One region of the Mesorhizobium sp. B2-3-13 genome, then DNA from elsewhere that is predicted to be linked to it. Evidence: predicted binding sites of a transcription regulator. Region 1 holds the regulator's gene; the other holds the start of a gene.

Region 1 (7,702 bases):
TCGACGATGCAGCCGCAATCGGCCATTGAAGCCGGTATCTCGATGCCGAACGCGGCCATCGCCTTGCGCGAGATCGTTGCCATGTGGTCCTTGTAGGCCGGGCGCGACGGCGCGATCGTCTTGGGGTCCTTGCCCTTGAGGATCTCGGCGGCGATGTTGCCGGCGTTGACGCCGACCTGCGTGTAATTGACCGCGAAGCTTGCAGGCACGGTGCCGTTGCGGACCGCACTGTCATCGGAGTTGACGACCGGGATACCGGCCTGGCGGGCGGCCGCGGAGACAGCGGCGATCGCCGGCTGGATCAGGTTCGACGCCGGGCCGTAGATCACGTCGGCCTTGCCGGCGAGCGAAGCGATGCGTTGCTGGATGTCATTGACGTTGTCGATGCCGACCTCCACCACCTCGAAGCCGGCGGCCGGTGCCGCCGCCTTGATCTTTTCGACCAAGGCAACGTCATTGGCCTCACCGGGATTATAAGGCACGCCGAAGCGCTTGGCGGTCGGCAGCAGCTTCTTGGTGAAGGCCATCACGGCAGCGACGTCCTGCAGATCGCTGGCGCCGGTCATGCCTTCGTCTCCGGCGTCCCATGACGGCACCAGCTTGGCCGCCACCGGATCGGTGACCGCGGCAAAAACGATCGGAATGCCGGAACCGGCAAGCGCTTTCTTGGCGATCTGCGAGACCGGCGTGGTGATGGTGTAGATCAGCTTGGGCTGCTCGGCCTGCAGCTTGGCGATCATCTGCGGCACCAGCGATGCATCGAAATTGGTGTGGCTCTCCGTGTAGACGACGTCCTTGCCCTCGACGAAGCCATTATCCGTCAACGCCTTCTTGAAGCCGGCTATGGCGGCGTTCAATTGCGGATGCTCGCCGAAATTGGCAATGCCGATACGGATCTGATCGGCCGCGGCACTGCCGGCGCTAATCATCAATGCGCCTGCCAGGGCCAAGCCCGACAACCAAGCGGATTTCGATTTCAACATCATTTCCTCCCAGATTTGATCAGGGCCGCTTGGAAACGCGGCTACCACGGCGATCATGGTCGGTCCGCCGGTCGGTGTCAAACATTATATATAATTGTTGCTATGACCCAATATCATATATACTTTCGCCAGACGACGGATTGATCACGATGCGCGATGAAACGAGTTCTACAAAAACGGAAGCCGCCTATCAGCTGTTGCGGCGCGACATCCTGACCACGCGCCTCATGCCGGGCGCCCCGCTCAAACTGAGTGCCCTGCGCGGCACCTATGGCGTCGGCTGGACGCCGTTGCGCGAAGCCTTGTCGCGGCTAGAGGCCGAACGCCTTGTCACCGCCATCAGCAATCGTGGTTTTACGGTCGCTCCGGTATCGCGGGCCGAACTGGAGGACCTGGCACGCGCCAGGATGGTGGTCGAGATACCCCTGTTCCTCGAATCGATGGAAAAAGGCGGCAAGGAGTGGGAGGATGCCGTTGTCACCGCCCACTACCGGCTCTCCCGTTGCAAGACCGCGGTCGACGATCCTTCGGATGCGGCTGTCGATAAATGGGACGAGAACCACGAAGCTTTCCATGCGGCGCTGCTAAGCGCGGCGACTTCCAATTGGCTCATGCGATTCCGCTCGACCATCGCCGATCAGCTGCGACGGCATCATCGTTTTCTCGGCCTGGCGCCGACATTGCGGGCCGCGGCTGGTCTGAAGGACGGTTATGAAGAGGCAATGGAGGCATTGTGCGAAGCGATTGCGATCGAACACCATACAGCGATCATGGAAGCTGCACTCGATCGTGACGTCGAGCGGGCCAAGGCGCTGATGACGGCGCATATCGGCTATACCCTGCACGTCTATGTCCATAGCGAAGACAGCGGCGCGACCAAATACGCCGCCCGCGCCGGCAGCTTGCAAGCGGGTTCCGGGTGACTTCAATGCTTGCGCGACGCCTATTGGCATGCGCTGGCCGGAGTGGGCCAAACGCCTGGATCCATCGCCGCCCCTAAGCTACCAATCGTTGGCGTTTTGGTTTCGTTTCGTTCCACGAATAATGGATCCATAAATTGTACAATCCACCCGCGAAGAGCCCCCCGAAAGACTGATGCCAAGGCCCATCAGTGGATAGGCCACAGGCCATTAACCAAAACGATTTCAATGCCTGCCGATCGTGGAAAGGATCGGCCTCAGTCCGCTGTCGCGGCAAAAAACTTCAGACGCGTTAACAAATTCATTAAACTTTAAACGGTTGCGGAACACAACTGGAACGGATAGTGTTTGTTCTGGGTTTGTTTTTTCGATTCTGGTCAGACCTTTCGTTCAATGCCTTGGGGGCCGCCATGCTGACACGCAAGCAACATGAACTGCTGATGTTCATCCACGAACGGCTCAAGGAAAGCGGGATACCGCCCTCCTTCGACGAAATGAAGGAAGCGCTCGATCTTGCCTCCAAATCGGGCATCCATCGCCTGATCACGGCGCTGGAGGAACGTGGCTTTATTCGCCGGCTACCCAATCGGGCGCGCGCGCTGGAAGTGCTGCGGCTGCCGGACTCGATCGCGCCGGGCCTCAATGCGGCAAAGAAGTTCTCGCCAAGTGTCATCCAGGGCAGCCTTGGCCAAGGCAGTCTCGGCCGCCAGATCAGGCCGGCGACGGCGCCTTCCCGCCTGGCCGCGGCCGGCAACGACGATGACGCGGTTTCAGCTGTGTCCATCCCGGTCATGGGTCGTATCGCCGCCGGTGTGCCGATCGATGCCATCCAGCATCAGACGCATTCGATTTCGGTGCCGCCGGACATGATCATGGGCGGCGAGCACTATGCGCTGGAAGTCAAGGGCGACTCGATGATCGAGGCCGGTATCTTCGACGGCGACACGGTCATCATCCGCAATGCCGATACAGCAAGTCCGGGCGAAATCATCGTGGCGCTGGTCGACGAGGAGGAAGCAACGCTGAAGCGGTTCCGCCGCAAGGGCGCCTCGATCGCGCTCGAAGCCGCCAATCCAGCCTACGAAACACGCATCTTCGGACCGGATCGGGTCAAGGTGCAGGGCAAGCTCGTCGGGCTGATCAGGCGCTACTGAACTGGCTTGCCATCGGGCTTGTCGGCCTTTTTATAGGGGGCCAGCCCCCTCGCCTCGCGTGAGAATTTTCGCTGCTCGTGCCAAGGCCGGTATGGTCCGTCGACGGCGAATTCGACCTCAGCCGGCGTCGTGGCCGATTGGGGATCGAAGAAAACGGCGGCACTCCCCTTGCGGGCGAGCTGGCGTTTGGTGACGACGAGAACCAGCGGATTATGACAGGCGTCATAGGCGGTCGCGTCATTGACGACGATCAGGTCGGCGAAGGCGCAGGCCTTCCAGGTGTCCTTGCGATCCTCGACATAGGCGATGATCGCGCCGGAAGGGTGCCTGGCAAGGCACAGGCCTTCGCGGCAATAGAACGGCGATCCCAGCGGCAGGTCGGTGGGAGTGGCAAGATCGAATTGCCCGTCCGTCTTCTCGAACATTTCCGGTAGGACGATTGTTTCGGAGATCAGAGCGCGTTTCCAATTGTCGGCTGCGAATTCGTTCGGACGTTCCCGGTTGACGGCCAGTTCGCCATTGCCGATCGACAGAGCCACCAGCCGCGCATCTTCCGAGATCAGCACATCGGGCGCGCGCGTGTGCGATACAGTCAACAGACCGGCAAGCGCGAATGGCACCGCCGTGAGCCGGAGCCACGTCGTCGCCATCGTCGCGATGACCAACGCGACGGTGACCAGCAGCACGGATTGCTGCGAAATCAGCCCGACTCCATCGACCGGAGAGCGCTCCGATATCCACGCCGATATGGCGATCATCGCTGTCAGGCCCTTGCCCATGAGGTAGAGAGCCGGCCAATCCAACCCGAACGGCATCAGCAACGCGCTGGCGACGGCCAGGAACATCACGATCGACACGATCGGCATGAGGGCCAGATTGGCGAACAGGCTGAGCGGCGACACCCGCTGGAAATGCCAGATGGCAAACAGTGCCGTCGCGCTGCCGGCGATGATGGACGTCATGGCCAATCCACCTGTCGCCAAGAGGAATTTTCGCGTCAGAAACCCGGGTAGGGATCGCTTTGGCGGCGGAGGCCTCGTCTTTCCCGCATGGTGGTCGGCCCAGCCGGCATAGGCGCCAACCAAGGCTGCGGTTGCCGCGAACGACATCTGGAAACTCGGGCCGACGACCTCGTGCGGCGAAACCAGGATAACGGCGATCGCCGAAATCGCCAGATTGCGCATGGTCAGCGCCGTGCGATCGAACAAGACGGCGATCAGCATCACCGCCAGCATGATGAAGCTGCGTTCGGCCGCGACGACGACGCCCGAAATGACGAGATAGGCGGCGATCGAAAACAGTGCGGCGGCGGCGGCGTATTTCTTCACCGGCCGGCGCGCGGAAAACCCTGGAAACAGTGCGAAGGCGCCGCGCAGCAGACCCATGATGGTGCCGGCCACCAGCGCCATATGCAGACCTGAAATCGAGATGATGTGATAGATGCCGGTGCGCCGCATCGCTTCGTTGATTTCATCGGGAATGCCGGCCCGCACGCCGACGATCAGCGCCGCCGCGATCTCGCCTTCGGCGCCGCCAATGCTGCCCCTGATGTGGTCGGCGATGGCTTCGCGGGCATTTTCGATGCCTGAAAACACGCGTGCCGGCAGCGGCATCTCACCGGCTTCGGCGGAGATGACCGTTGGATTGCCGAGAAAGAAGCCGCTGCCGCCGATGCCGGCGAAATAGCTGTCGAAGGAGAAGTCGTAGCTGTCCGGCCGCACCGGGCCGGTCGGCGGCAGCAGTTTGGCATAGCCTGTGACAAGCGAGCCGGCGGTCATTTCGGGCGGTATCTTGCGTGCCGAAAGCCGGACCCTTTCAGGCGCGTAGCGCAGTTTCGGCCGGGCGGTCGAAATCACGTCCATGGTCAGCCGGATGCGGCCGCTCTCCATCTCCTCGAGCGAGATCACGCGGCCGGTCAGTTGCGTCGAGATTTCCGAGCCCAGCATCCGGGTTCCGGCTCGCCATGTTTCGACCTTCGCCGCAAGCAGGCCAAGCACACACAACAGCAGTGCCATGAAACACAGATGGGTTTTCGGCCAGGAGCGCGAGACGAATGCACATACCGCCGCCAGAACCACGACCGCGACAGGCTTTGCAAAATCGGGCTCGGACGCCAGCGAAAAGTAGCAGATCGCCCCAACGGCCAGGCAGACCGGCACCAGCAGGAAGGCGATGCCCCGGTCGAGTTCCAGCTCCGCCGCCTTGGCCACGCCGTGACGCAGGCGAGGAAAGGATATCGGGCCGATTTGCCGGCGCACGCGCACAATTCTGCGTGCGGCAGGAGATGGAGTTGGCGCTGGGCTATCCGCCTGCAGCGGCTGGGTTGCGGGCGCAGCCACGAGCGGCGATGGCAGCGGGATCGCAGGAGGCGTCGCAAACAGGGATCGCTCGCTGACGCCGACAATGGCGCCCTCGCCCCGATCCGAGCCCCGGCCTCGTCCAGTCATCGGGTCTGCCCCTTGCGCCCTCGACACCCTATGCTACATGAACGCGCGACGCGCGAAAGTCCGCGCACTCCGCACTCAGCTTCAGACGTTTTCCGAGAGTTCCATGCCCGACAAGGTCATCACCCGTTTTGCTCCCTCGCCGACCGGCTATCTGCATATCGGCGGCGCGCGCACGGCGCTGTTCAACTGGCTCTATGCCAAGCACACCGGCGGCACGATGCTGCTGCGCATCGAGGACACCGATCGCGAGCGTTCGACCGATGCAGCCACATCGGCCATTCTGGACGGCCTGACCTGGCTCGGCCTGTCATGGGACGGTGACGCGGTCTCCCAATTCGAGCGCGCGCCGCGCCACCGGGAGGTGGCCGAGGAGCTGGTGCGCCTGGGCAAGGCCTATTACAGCTACGAGACTTCAGCCGAGCTCGAGGCGATGCGCGAGGCAGCACGCGCCAAGGGCCTGCCACCACGCTACAACGGCCACTGGCGTGACCGCGCCCCGTCGGAGGCACCCGCCGGCGTCAAGGGTGCCATCCGCATCAAGGCACCGACCGAGGGCGAGACGGTGGTGCAGGACCGGGTCCAGGGCGAGGTGCGCTTTCCCAACAAGGATCTCGACGATTTCATCATCCTGCGTTCGGACGGCAACCCGACCTATATGCATGCCGTCGTCGTCGATGACCACGACATGGGCATCACCCATATCATCCGTGGCGACGATCACCTGACCAACGCCGCCCGCCAGACCGTGATCTACAACGCCATGGGCTGGGACGTGCCGTCGATGTCGCACATCCCGCTGATCCATGGCGCCGACGGCGCCAAGCTGTCGAAACGCCATGGCGCGCTGGGCGTCGAGGCCTACCGCGCCATGGGCTATCTGCCCGAGGCGCTGCTGAATTACCTGGCGCGCCTGGGCTGGAGCCATGGCGACGACGAGATCATGTCGATCAAGGACATGATCTCCTGGTTCGATATCGGCGACGTCAACAAGGGCGCAGCGCGCTTCGACTTCGCCAAGCTCGAGGCGCTGAACGGCGTCCATATGCGCCGCATGGCCGACACCGAATTGTTCGACATTTTCATCGCCACCTTGCCCTATCTGGAGGGTGGCCCGGCAATGGCGGCGCGCCTCGACGAGAAGAACAAGGCGCAGTTGCTGGCAGCACTTCCGGGCCTGAAGGAGCGCGCCAAGACGCTGGTCGAGCTCGTCGACGGCGCCGGCTTCCTGTTTGCCGCGCGGCCGCTGCCGATCGACGACAAGGCGGCACTCCTGCTCAATGACGATGCCCGCAAGATCCTGCGCGGCGCTCACGAAGCTTTGAACGCGCTGTCCGGCGACTGGACAGCCGCCACGGCCGAGGCCGCGATCCGCGACTATGCGCTGGCTGGCGGCCATAAGCTCGGCGCCGTGGCCCAGCCGCTGCGGGCTGCCTTGACCGGCAAGAGCACGTCACCAGGCGTTTTCGATGTGCTGGCCGTGCTGGGGCGTGAGGAAAGCCTGGCGCGCATATCGGATCAAATCGATTAGGAGCAAACTGGCCCAAGAAGATTGGCATTGAAAGGCGCGTTTCGCAGTGCAACATTAGGCTTGGCCCAATCTGGCACGCACCTCCTAAAATGCGGTGGCGAATACGCGCATTGCGGTGATTTCGACGTGTCGCTCTGCGGAATTTGCCTTTGCCGGCATGAGGAAACAAGAAGGAGTTTGCAATGACCGAAGCTGCGACAAAACTGGATGTGGGCGGCCAGGAGGCCACTGCAACGCTGCAATTCGCCGGCAAGACTCACGAATTCAAGGTGCGAAGCGGCTCGGTCGGACCCGACGTCATCGACATTGCCTCGCTCTACAGCACCACGGGCGCCTTCACCTATGACCCCGGCTTCACCTCTACGGCAAGCTGCGAGTCGGAGATCACCTTCATCGATGGTGATGCCGGCATTCTCCTGCATCGGGGCTACCCGATCGACCAGTTGGCCGAACACGGCGACTTCCTCGAGGTCTGTTACCTCCTGCTCTACGGCGAACTGCCGACCAAGGCGCAGAAGGACGATTTCGATTATCGCGTGACGCGCCACACCATGGTGCACGAGCAGATGTCGCGCTTCTTCACCGGCTTCCGCCGCGACGCGCACCCGATGGCGGTGATGTGCGGCGTGGTTGGCGCGCTGTCGGCCTTCTATCACGACTCGACCGACAT
Region 2 (7,702 bases), on a different contig from region 1:
TCGCTCGGCTATGGCGCCCTGGGTGTCGCGCTATGGGTCAATGAGGCGGCGCGGCCGGTGCCGGCGGACGAAAAATCCGGCCTGCATTTCTGCTTCGCGGCGCCGACACGGGATAGCGTCGATGCCTTTCATGCCGGAGCGTTGCGCGAAGGCGGTAGCGACAATGGCGCGCCGGGCCTGCGCGCCGACTATGGCGAGAACTACTACGCGGCCTTCGTCGTCGATCCGGACGGCTATCGCCTGGAGGCCTATTGCGGCACTGCCGGCTAACCGTCGAGAGCTGTAGTTTCGCAGTCCTGACAGTTCCCACCGACCGGGCTTTGCACTACCAATGCGGGTACGGGCCTGGCCCGGTGGGAGGGTCAGCGATGCCGAGTTTCGACAGCCTGTTCAATGCCTTCGTCACCATTCTCGTGACCATCGATCCGCCCGGCCTGGCGCCTCTGTTCCTGGCCGTCACACGCGGCATGAATCGCGAGGAGCGCAGCCAAGTTTCCGTCCGTGCCTCGATCATCGGTTTTCTGGTGATGGCGTTGTTTGCGCTGGCCGGCGCCTCTATCCTGTCGGTGTTCGGCATCACCCTGCCGGCGTTCCGCGTCGCCGGCGGGTTCCTGCTGTTCTTCATCGCCTTCGAAATGGTCTTCGAGCGCCGGCAGGACCGCAAGGAGAAGATCGGCGACGTCGCCATCACCAAGGACATGATCCACAACATCGCCGCCTTCCCGCTGGCGATCCCACTGATCGCCGGGCCTGGCGCGATTTCAGCGACGGTGCTGCTCTCCGGCTCGTTTCAGGGCTTTGCCGCGCAGGCGGCCCTGGTCGGCATCATTTTCGTCTGCCTCGTCATAACCTATCTGGTGTTCGTGCTGTCGGAACGCATCGACCGCATCCTCGGCCAGACCGGCCGCTCGATCCTGACCCGCCTGCTCGGGGTTATCCTGGCGGCACTGGCCGTGCAGTTCGTGGCAGATGGCATCAAGGCGCTGATGGTCTCGTAGGCCGCTTATTTCGAGGTCGTATCGATGACTTCAAAGTCGTGGGTAATCGTCGCGGTCTTGGCCAGCATGGCGGAGGCCGAGCAGTATTTTTCGATCGAAAGGTCGATTGCCCGCTTGACCTTGTCGCTGGACAGCGCCCGGCCCTTGACGATGAAATGCATATGGATGCGGGTGAACACTTTGGGATCGGCCTCGGAGCGGTCGGAATCGAGCTCGACCACGCAATCATCGACGGCCTCGCGCCCCCTCTCGAGGATGTGCACGACGTCATAGGCCGAGCAGCCGCCGGTGCCGATCAGCACCAGCTCCATCGGGCTCGGTCCCGGCGTCTTGCCTTCCAGGCTGGACGCCGTGCCCATCACGACCTTGTGGCCGCTGCCGGATTCGCCGACAAAGGTGCGCTCCTCGACCCATTTGACACGTGCCTTCATCGCTCCGTCCTTTCAGTCGTTGATCGCGCCGACTGTCGGCTCAAAATCAACAATGCAAAACCCCGAAAGTCCGTGCAGGACCCTCGGGGCATCTCAAGCAACAAGCATTCGCCGTTTGGTATGGCTTCCGATCAGAACGGTATCTCGTCGTCCAGCTCGCGCGACGAGCCACCGCCACCGCCCCCTTTGGAGCCGCCATCGCCGCCACGGCTAAAACCTTCGTTCGGGCTCGACTGGCCGAAATCGGAACCACGGCTGCTGCCGCCACCGCTGTAGCCGCCGACCTGACCGCCCTCACCTTGGCCGCGCGCGTCGAGCATCTGCAGTTCGCCACGGAATTTCTGCAGCACGACTTCGGTCGTGTATTTGTCGGCACCGGTCTGGTCCTGCCATTTGCGCGTCTGCAACTGGCCCTCGACATAAACCTTCATGCCCTTCTTCAGATATTGCTCGGCCACCTTGGCAATGCCCTCATTGAAGATGACGACATTGTGCCACTCGGTCTTTTCCTTGCGCTCGCCGGAATTCTTGTCGCGCCAGCTTTCCGAGGTGGCGATGCGGATGTTGACGACCGGCTCGCCCGAATTCAGGCGGCGGATTTCAGGGTCCGCCCCGAGATTGCCGACCAGAATGACCTTATTGACGCTGCCCGCCATGATATTTCTCCGCGCTCATCCGAAACAAATTTTTGTCGCAGCACCTTACAGGCTGCCGATATTGGCCGCCTGCCAAGGCTGGCTTTTCCCACAAGGTTTTTGTTCCCTTTTCGTTCCTATATGCACTGCCCCCAATTGTCAAGGAATGGCAGCAATGCCCGAACGCTGCATATGGGTCTCAAAACAGTGCTTGCCAAATCGATAAGTATCGACTTATGCTTTCGTCATGATCGAAGCAGAGATTTTCCGCGCCTTGGCCGACCCGACGCGCCGCGCCGTCTTCGAGCGTCTCGCGGCGAGCGAGATGAGCGTGTCGGAACTGCGCAGCGGCCTCACGGTGTCGCAGCCGGCCGTCTCCCAGCATCTGGCAGTGTTGCGCGGCGCTGGCCTGGTGGTCGAGCGGCGGGCCGGCCGCAACGCCTATTATCGCGCCGATCCGCAGGGGCTTGCCCCGCTGCTCTCCTGGATTGAACGCTATCGGACGTTCTGGCCGGAACGCATTGAAAAACTGAAGGCCGTTTTGAAGGACATGGATCAATGAAAGACGGGCGATCAATGAAAGACGCAAACCAAACCCAGGTCGCTCCAGAGGCGCTCGAATTCGAATACGACCTTGCCGAGCCGCCGGAAAAAGTATGGCGGGCGCTGACCGTGCCGGAATTGCTCGCCGCCTGGATGATGCCGAACGATATCAGTCCGCGGACCGGCAGCCGCTTTGCCTTCGCCGGGCCTGACGCGCCGATCGAATGCGAGATCCTCGACGCCGAGCCCGAGCGCCTGCTGCGCTATTCCTGGCGGGAGCAGTCCGACAATGCGGCGCAACCGCTCGACAGCACCGTCACCTTCACACTCGCCCGTACCATTTCCGGCGGCACGCATCTGCGCATCGTCCATGACGGCTTTGCCCGCAAGGCGATGCCCGCTGTTGCGATGGCGGGGGCCGGCTGCCGGCTTTCGCTGCGCGGGGCCGGAAAGCCTATTGCCGCGAACACACCACGCCTTCTGCTGCCGCGCGCGGCCTGAACACGGAAATCGGAGAAGAGAAATGAGTGGTGTTGCCAGCCTTGTGCCGATGGTGATCGAGCAATCGAGCCGCGGCGAACGTGCCTTCGACATTTTTTCGCGACTGCTGCGCGAGCGCATCGTCTTCATCAACGGCGAGATCAACGACGACGTCTCGGCGCTGGTCTGCGCGCAGCTTTTGTCGCTGGAATCGGACAATCCCGAGAAGGAGATCTCGCTCTACATCAACTCGCCGGGCGGAATGGTGACCAGCGGCTTCGCCATCTACGACACGATGCAATATATCAGCTGCCCGGTCTCGACCGTGTGCATGGGCTTTGCCGCATCGATGGGATCGTTCCTGCTGATGGCAGGCTCGGCCGGGCGCCGCATCGCGCTGCCGAACGCCACCATCCTGCTGCATCAGCCGCTGGGCGGCTTCCAGGGCCAGGCTTCCGACATCCAGCGGCACGCCGAACGCATCGGCCAGACCAAACGCCATATGACCGAACTCTACGCCCAGCATTGCGGCCGCAGCTATGAAGAGGTCGAACGCACGCTCGACCGCGACCATTTCATGACTGCCCGCGAGGCCCAGGCATGGGGCATTGTCGACCATGTTTTCGACACCCGCAAGAAAGCGGCGTGAGGCAGAGCCCCAGATCAAATCCTGCTAGGTGTCGAAGATTTGACGATATCGGTCTGGTTCCGGTGGCGGCAGGTCCCTATAAAAGAGGAATGACCGACACTCATCGACCCAGAACATCGCACCGTGTCACCGGCGCCATGGTGCTCGCAATCGTCGGCCTTGCGTCCAGTTCGGCACTTGCCGACGACGCTTCATCGTCAGCGCAAAAGAGCGCCCTGCCCGGCGTGGCCGGCGACTATCGCATCGCCAAGCCGGCTCCGGTGCCCGAACCCGACGACGCGTTCCCCAGCAGCGGCAATGGGCAGTTCAAGATCGGCAATACGGATGTCAGGATTTCCGGCAGCATCACGGTCGATGTCGGAGTTGGCGGGATCAAGCCGCCAAGGTAGGCCGAGGTCGGAGGCCTGCGAACTCAAGCCCCGCCCAAAAACAGCCCCGCCGTGCCTTGGGCAAACGGACGGGGCTTTTTGTTGGATTCTTAATCCATGCTTGCCGGGAGTGTACTGCCGGCGTTTGATCTCGGATGCTTCGCGGCATTCAGCCGACGATCCGACCAATAGTCTCTGATTTTGACGAATACGGCAGGTCACGGTTCGGGTGGCGCAAACGCCTGCTCTGGCACTTATGCCTGCCGCGGCTCCAGTGACAACTGAAGCCCTGGGGGACTATCCGGTGGCGTCATGCTCCGCTCCTGTGTCCGTTGCGACATCGTCGTGGCGAAGCGCAAATCGCAAATGCCTGCGGCGTCTCGCAGGCCGCCTTGGGGCGGCGAGGCCATCGAAAGACGGCCAGCTTCGCTGACTTCCGAAGACTGCTCCCGTGAGTTGGCCGCGTCAACCATCAATAGCCGGTTACGGAAAAAATGTGATCACCGGGAGGTTACGTCCAGGTCAGTTTCCGCACAGTTTTGTCAGGAGCATGTTCGGCCTTTGTTCTTTCCGCTTGCCCCTTCGCGCGAAAGACGGTTAAACGACTTCTGTCGGGAGTTGTGGCGTCTCTCGACGTGGCGGCAAAAAGACCTACATAGGGGATGGCTGGGAAAACCCGCCAATCCCACGAATTCCAGATCTGAGGCGGCGACCGGCGATGGCCGACCATAAATTCCTTTCCATTCGCGGGGCGCGCGAACACAATCTGAAGAACGTCGATCTCGACCTGCCGCGTGACAGCCTGATCGTCATGACCGGCCTGTCGGGCTCCGGCAAATCGTCGCTGGCCTTCGACACCATCTATGCCGAAGGCCAGCGCCGCTATGTCGAGAGCCTCTCGGCCTATGCACGGCAATTCCTCGAAATGATGCAGAAGCCCGACGTCGACCAGATCGACGGCCTGTCGCCGGCCATCTCCATCGAGCAGAAGACCACGTCGAAGAACCCGCGTTCGACGGTCGGCACCGTCACCGAGATCTACGACTATATGCGGCTTCTGTTTGCCCGTGTCGGCGTGCCCTATTCGCCGGCCACCGGCCTGCCGATCGAGAGCCAGACGGTCAGCCAGATGGTCGACCGGGTACTGGCGGTCGAGGAAGGCACGCGCCTGTTCCTGCTGGCGCCCATCGTGCGCGGCCGCAAGGGCGAGTACCGCAAGGAACTGCTGGAATTGCAGAAGAAAGGGTTCCAGCGCGTCAAGGTCGACGGCGTCTTCTATGAAATCGCCGACGTTCCAGCGCTGGACAAGAAATACAAGCACGACATCGACGTTGTCGTCGACCGCATCGTCGTGCGCGGCGACCTTGCCACGCGTCTCGCCGACTCCATCGAGACGGCGCTGAAGCTGGCCGAAGGGCTGGCGGTGGCCGAGTTCGCCGACAAGCCGCTCGACGCCAGCCAGACCGGCGAGGATTCGGTCAACAAGTCGAAGAACGAGACGCATGAACGCATCCTGTTCTCGGAAAAGTTCGCTTGCCCGGTGTCCGGCTTCACCATTCCGGAAATCGAGCCCAGGCTGTTCTCCTTCAACAACCCGTTCGGCGCCTGCCCGACCTGTGACGGTCTCGGCAGCCAGCGCGCCATCGACCCCAACCTCGTGGTGCCCGACGAAAACGTGTCGCTGCGCGACGGCGCCGTCAGCCCATGGGCGAAATCGACCTCGCCCTATTACTCGCAGACGCTCGAGGCGTTGGGCAAGGCGTACGACTTCAAGCTCGGCGACAAGTTCAAGGATCTTTCCGCGAAAGCCCAGGAGGCGATCCTGCGCGGTACCGGCGAGCGCGAGATCACCTTCCAGTATGATGACGGCCTGCGTTCCTACAAGACCACCAAGACTTTTGAAGGCGTCATCCCCAATCTCGAACGGCGTTGGAAAGAGACCGAATCCGCCTGGATGCGCGAAGAAATCGAGCGCTTCATGTCGGCGACGCCCTGCCCGGTCTGCAAGGGCTACCGGCTGAAGCCCGAAGCGCTGGCGGTGAAAATTGCCGGCAAGCACATTGGCGAGGTGACGGAACAGTCGATCTGCAACGCCGACAAATGGTTCACCGACCTGCCGGCGCAGCTCAACGACAAGCAGAACGAGATCGCTGTCCGCGTGTTGAAGGAAATCCGCGAGCGCCTGCGCTTCCTCAACGATGTCGGGCTCGATTATCTCACTTTGTCGCGCAATTCCGGCACGCTGTCGGGCGGCGAAAGCCAGCGCATCCGGCTGGCCTCGCAGATCGGCTCTGGGCTGACCGGTGTGCTTTATGTGCTGGACGAGCCGTCGATCGGCCTGCACCAGCGCGACAACACGCGGCTGCTCGACACGCTCAAGCATCTGCGCGACATCGGCAACACGGTGATCGTCGTCGAGCATGACGAGGACGCCATCCTGCATGCCGACTATGTCGTCGATATGGGCCCCGCCGCTGGCATCCATGGCGGCGAGATCATCGCCCAGGGCACGCCCCAGCAGGTGATGGCCAACCCCAATTCGATCACCGGCAAATATCTGTCGGGCGCACTCGAAGTGGCAACGCCTGGCGTGCGCCGCGAAGCCAAGAAGAACCGGCGGCTGAAGATCGTCGGCGCGCGCGGCAACAATCTGAAGAACGTCACCGCCGAAATCCCGCTCGGCACGTTCACCGCCGTCACCGGCGTGTCCGGCGGCGGCAAGTCGACCTTCCTGATCGAGACACTGTTCAAGGCGGCCTCGCGCCGCATCATGGGCTCGCGCGAGCATCCGGCCGAGCATGACCGCATCGAGGGGCTGGAATTCCTCGACAAGGTCATCGACATAGACCAGTCGCCGATTGGGCGGACCCCGCGTTCGAACCCCGCCACCTACACCGGCGCCTTCACGCCGATCCGTGACTGGTTCGCGGGTCTTCCCGAAGCGAAGGCGCGCGGCTATCAGCCGGGACGTTTCTCCTTCAACGTCAAGGGCGGCCGCTGCGAGGCCTGCCAGGGCGACGGTGTCATCAAGATCGAGATGCACTTTTTGCCCGACGTCTACGTCACCTGCGACGTCTGCCACGGCAAGCGCTACAACAGAGAGACGCTCGACGTCCTGTTCAAGGGCAAGTCGATCGCCGACGTGCTCGACATGACCGTCGAGGAAGGCGTCGACTTCTTCGCCGCCGTGCCTGGCGTGCGCGACAAGCTGGAGACGCTGAAGCAGGTCGGGCTGGGCTACATCCACATCGGCCAGCAGGCGACGACGCTGTCCGGCGGCGAGGCGCAGCGCATCAAGCTGGCCAAAGAACTGTCGCGCAAGGCAACCGGCAAGACGCTCTACATCCTCGATGAGCCGACCACCGGCCTGCACTTCCACGATGTCGCCAAATTGTTGGAAGTGCTGCACGAACTGGTCGACCAGGGCAACACCGTGGTCGTCATCGAGCACAATCTCGAAGTGATAAAAACCGCCGACTGGGTGCTCGACCTCGGGCCCGAAGGCGGTGATGGCGGCGGCGAACTGGTCGCCTCCGGCACTCCGGAAGCCATCGTGCGCGAGAAGCGCAGCTACACCGGCCAGTTCCTCAAGGAGCTT

The links. The regulator LexA, encoded in region 1, represses DNA repair genes until DNA is damaged. The targets are predictions, from matches to a motif close to TGTTCNNNNTGTGTTCNG.
Region 2: a site for LexA is predicted at 4,656-4,673, ahead of uvrA (excinuclease ABC subunit UvrA). Genes of this name have one in related genera too.

The regions. Positions count from the first base shown of each region.
Region 1 covers NZ_VFVQ01000007.1:197,478-205,179, forward strand. Annotated here, with positions in the region: gene FJ941_RS11150 (ABC transporter substrate-binding protein) at 1-983, opposite strand, end outside; gene FJ941_RS11155 (GntR family transcriptional regulator) at 1,133-1,906, shown strand; gene lexA (transcriptional repressor LexA) at 2,314-3,057, shown strand; gene FJ941_RS11165 (ComEC/Rec2 family competence protein) at 3,051-5,504, opposite strand; gene gltX (glutamate--tRNA ligase) at 5,608-7,032, shown strand; gene gltA (citrate synthase) at 7,215-7,702, shown strand, end outside.
Region 2 covers NZ_VFVQ01000003.1:165,701-173,402, reverse strand. Annotated here, with positions in the region: gene FJ941_RS05470 (VOC family protein) at 1-270, shown strand, start outside; gene FJ941_RS05465 (MarC family protein) at 369-998, shown strand; gene FJ941_RS05460 (OsmC family protein) at 1,004-1,429, opposite strand; gene FJ941_RS05455 (single-stranded DNA-binding protein) at 1,561-2,085, opposite strand; gene FJ941_RS05450 (metalloregulator ArsR/SmtB family transcription factor) at 2,312-2,626, shown strand; gene FJ941_RS05445 (SRPBCC domain-containing protein) at 2,641-3,108, shown strand; gene FJ941_RS05440 (ATP-dependent Clp protease proteolytic subunit) at 3,131-3,736, shown strand; gene FJ941_RS05435 (hypothetical protein) at 3,874-4,125, shown strand; gene uvrA (excinuclease ABC subunit UvrA) at 4,823-7,702, shown strand, end outside.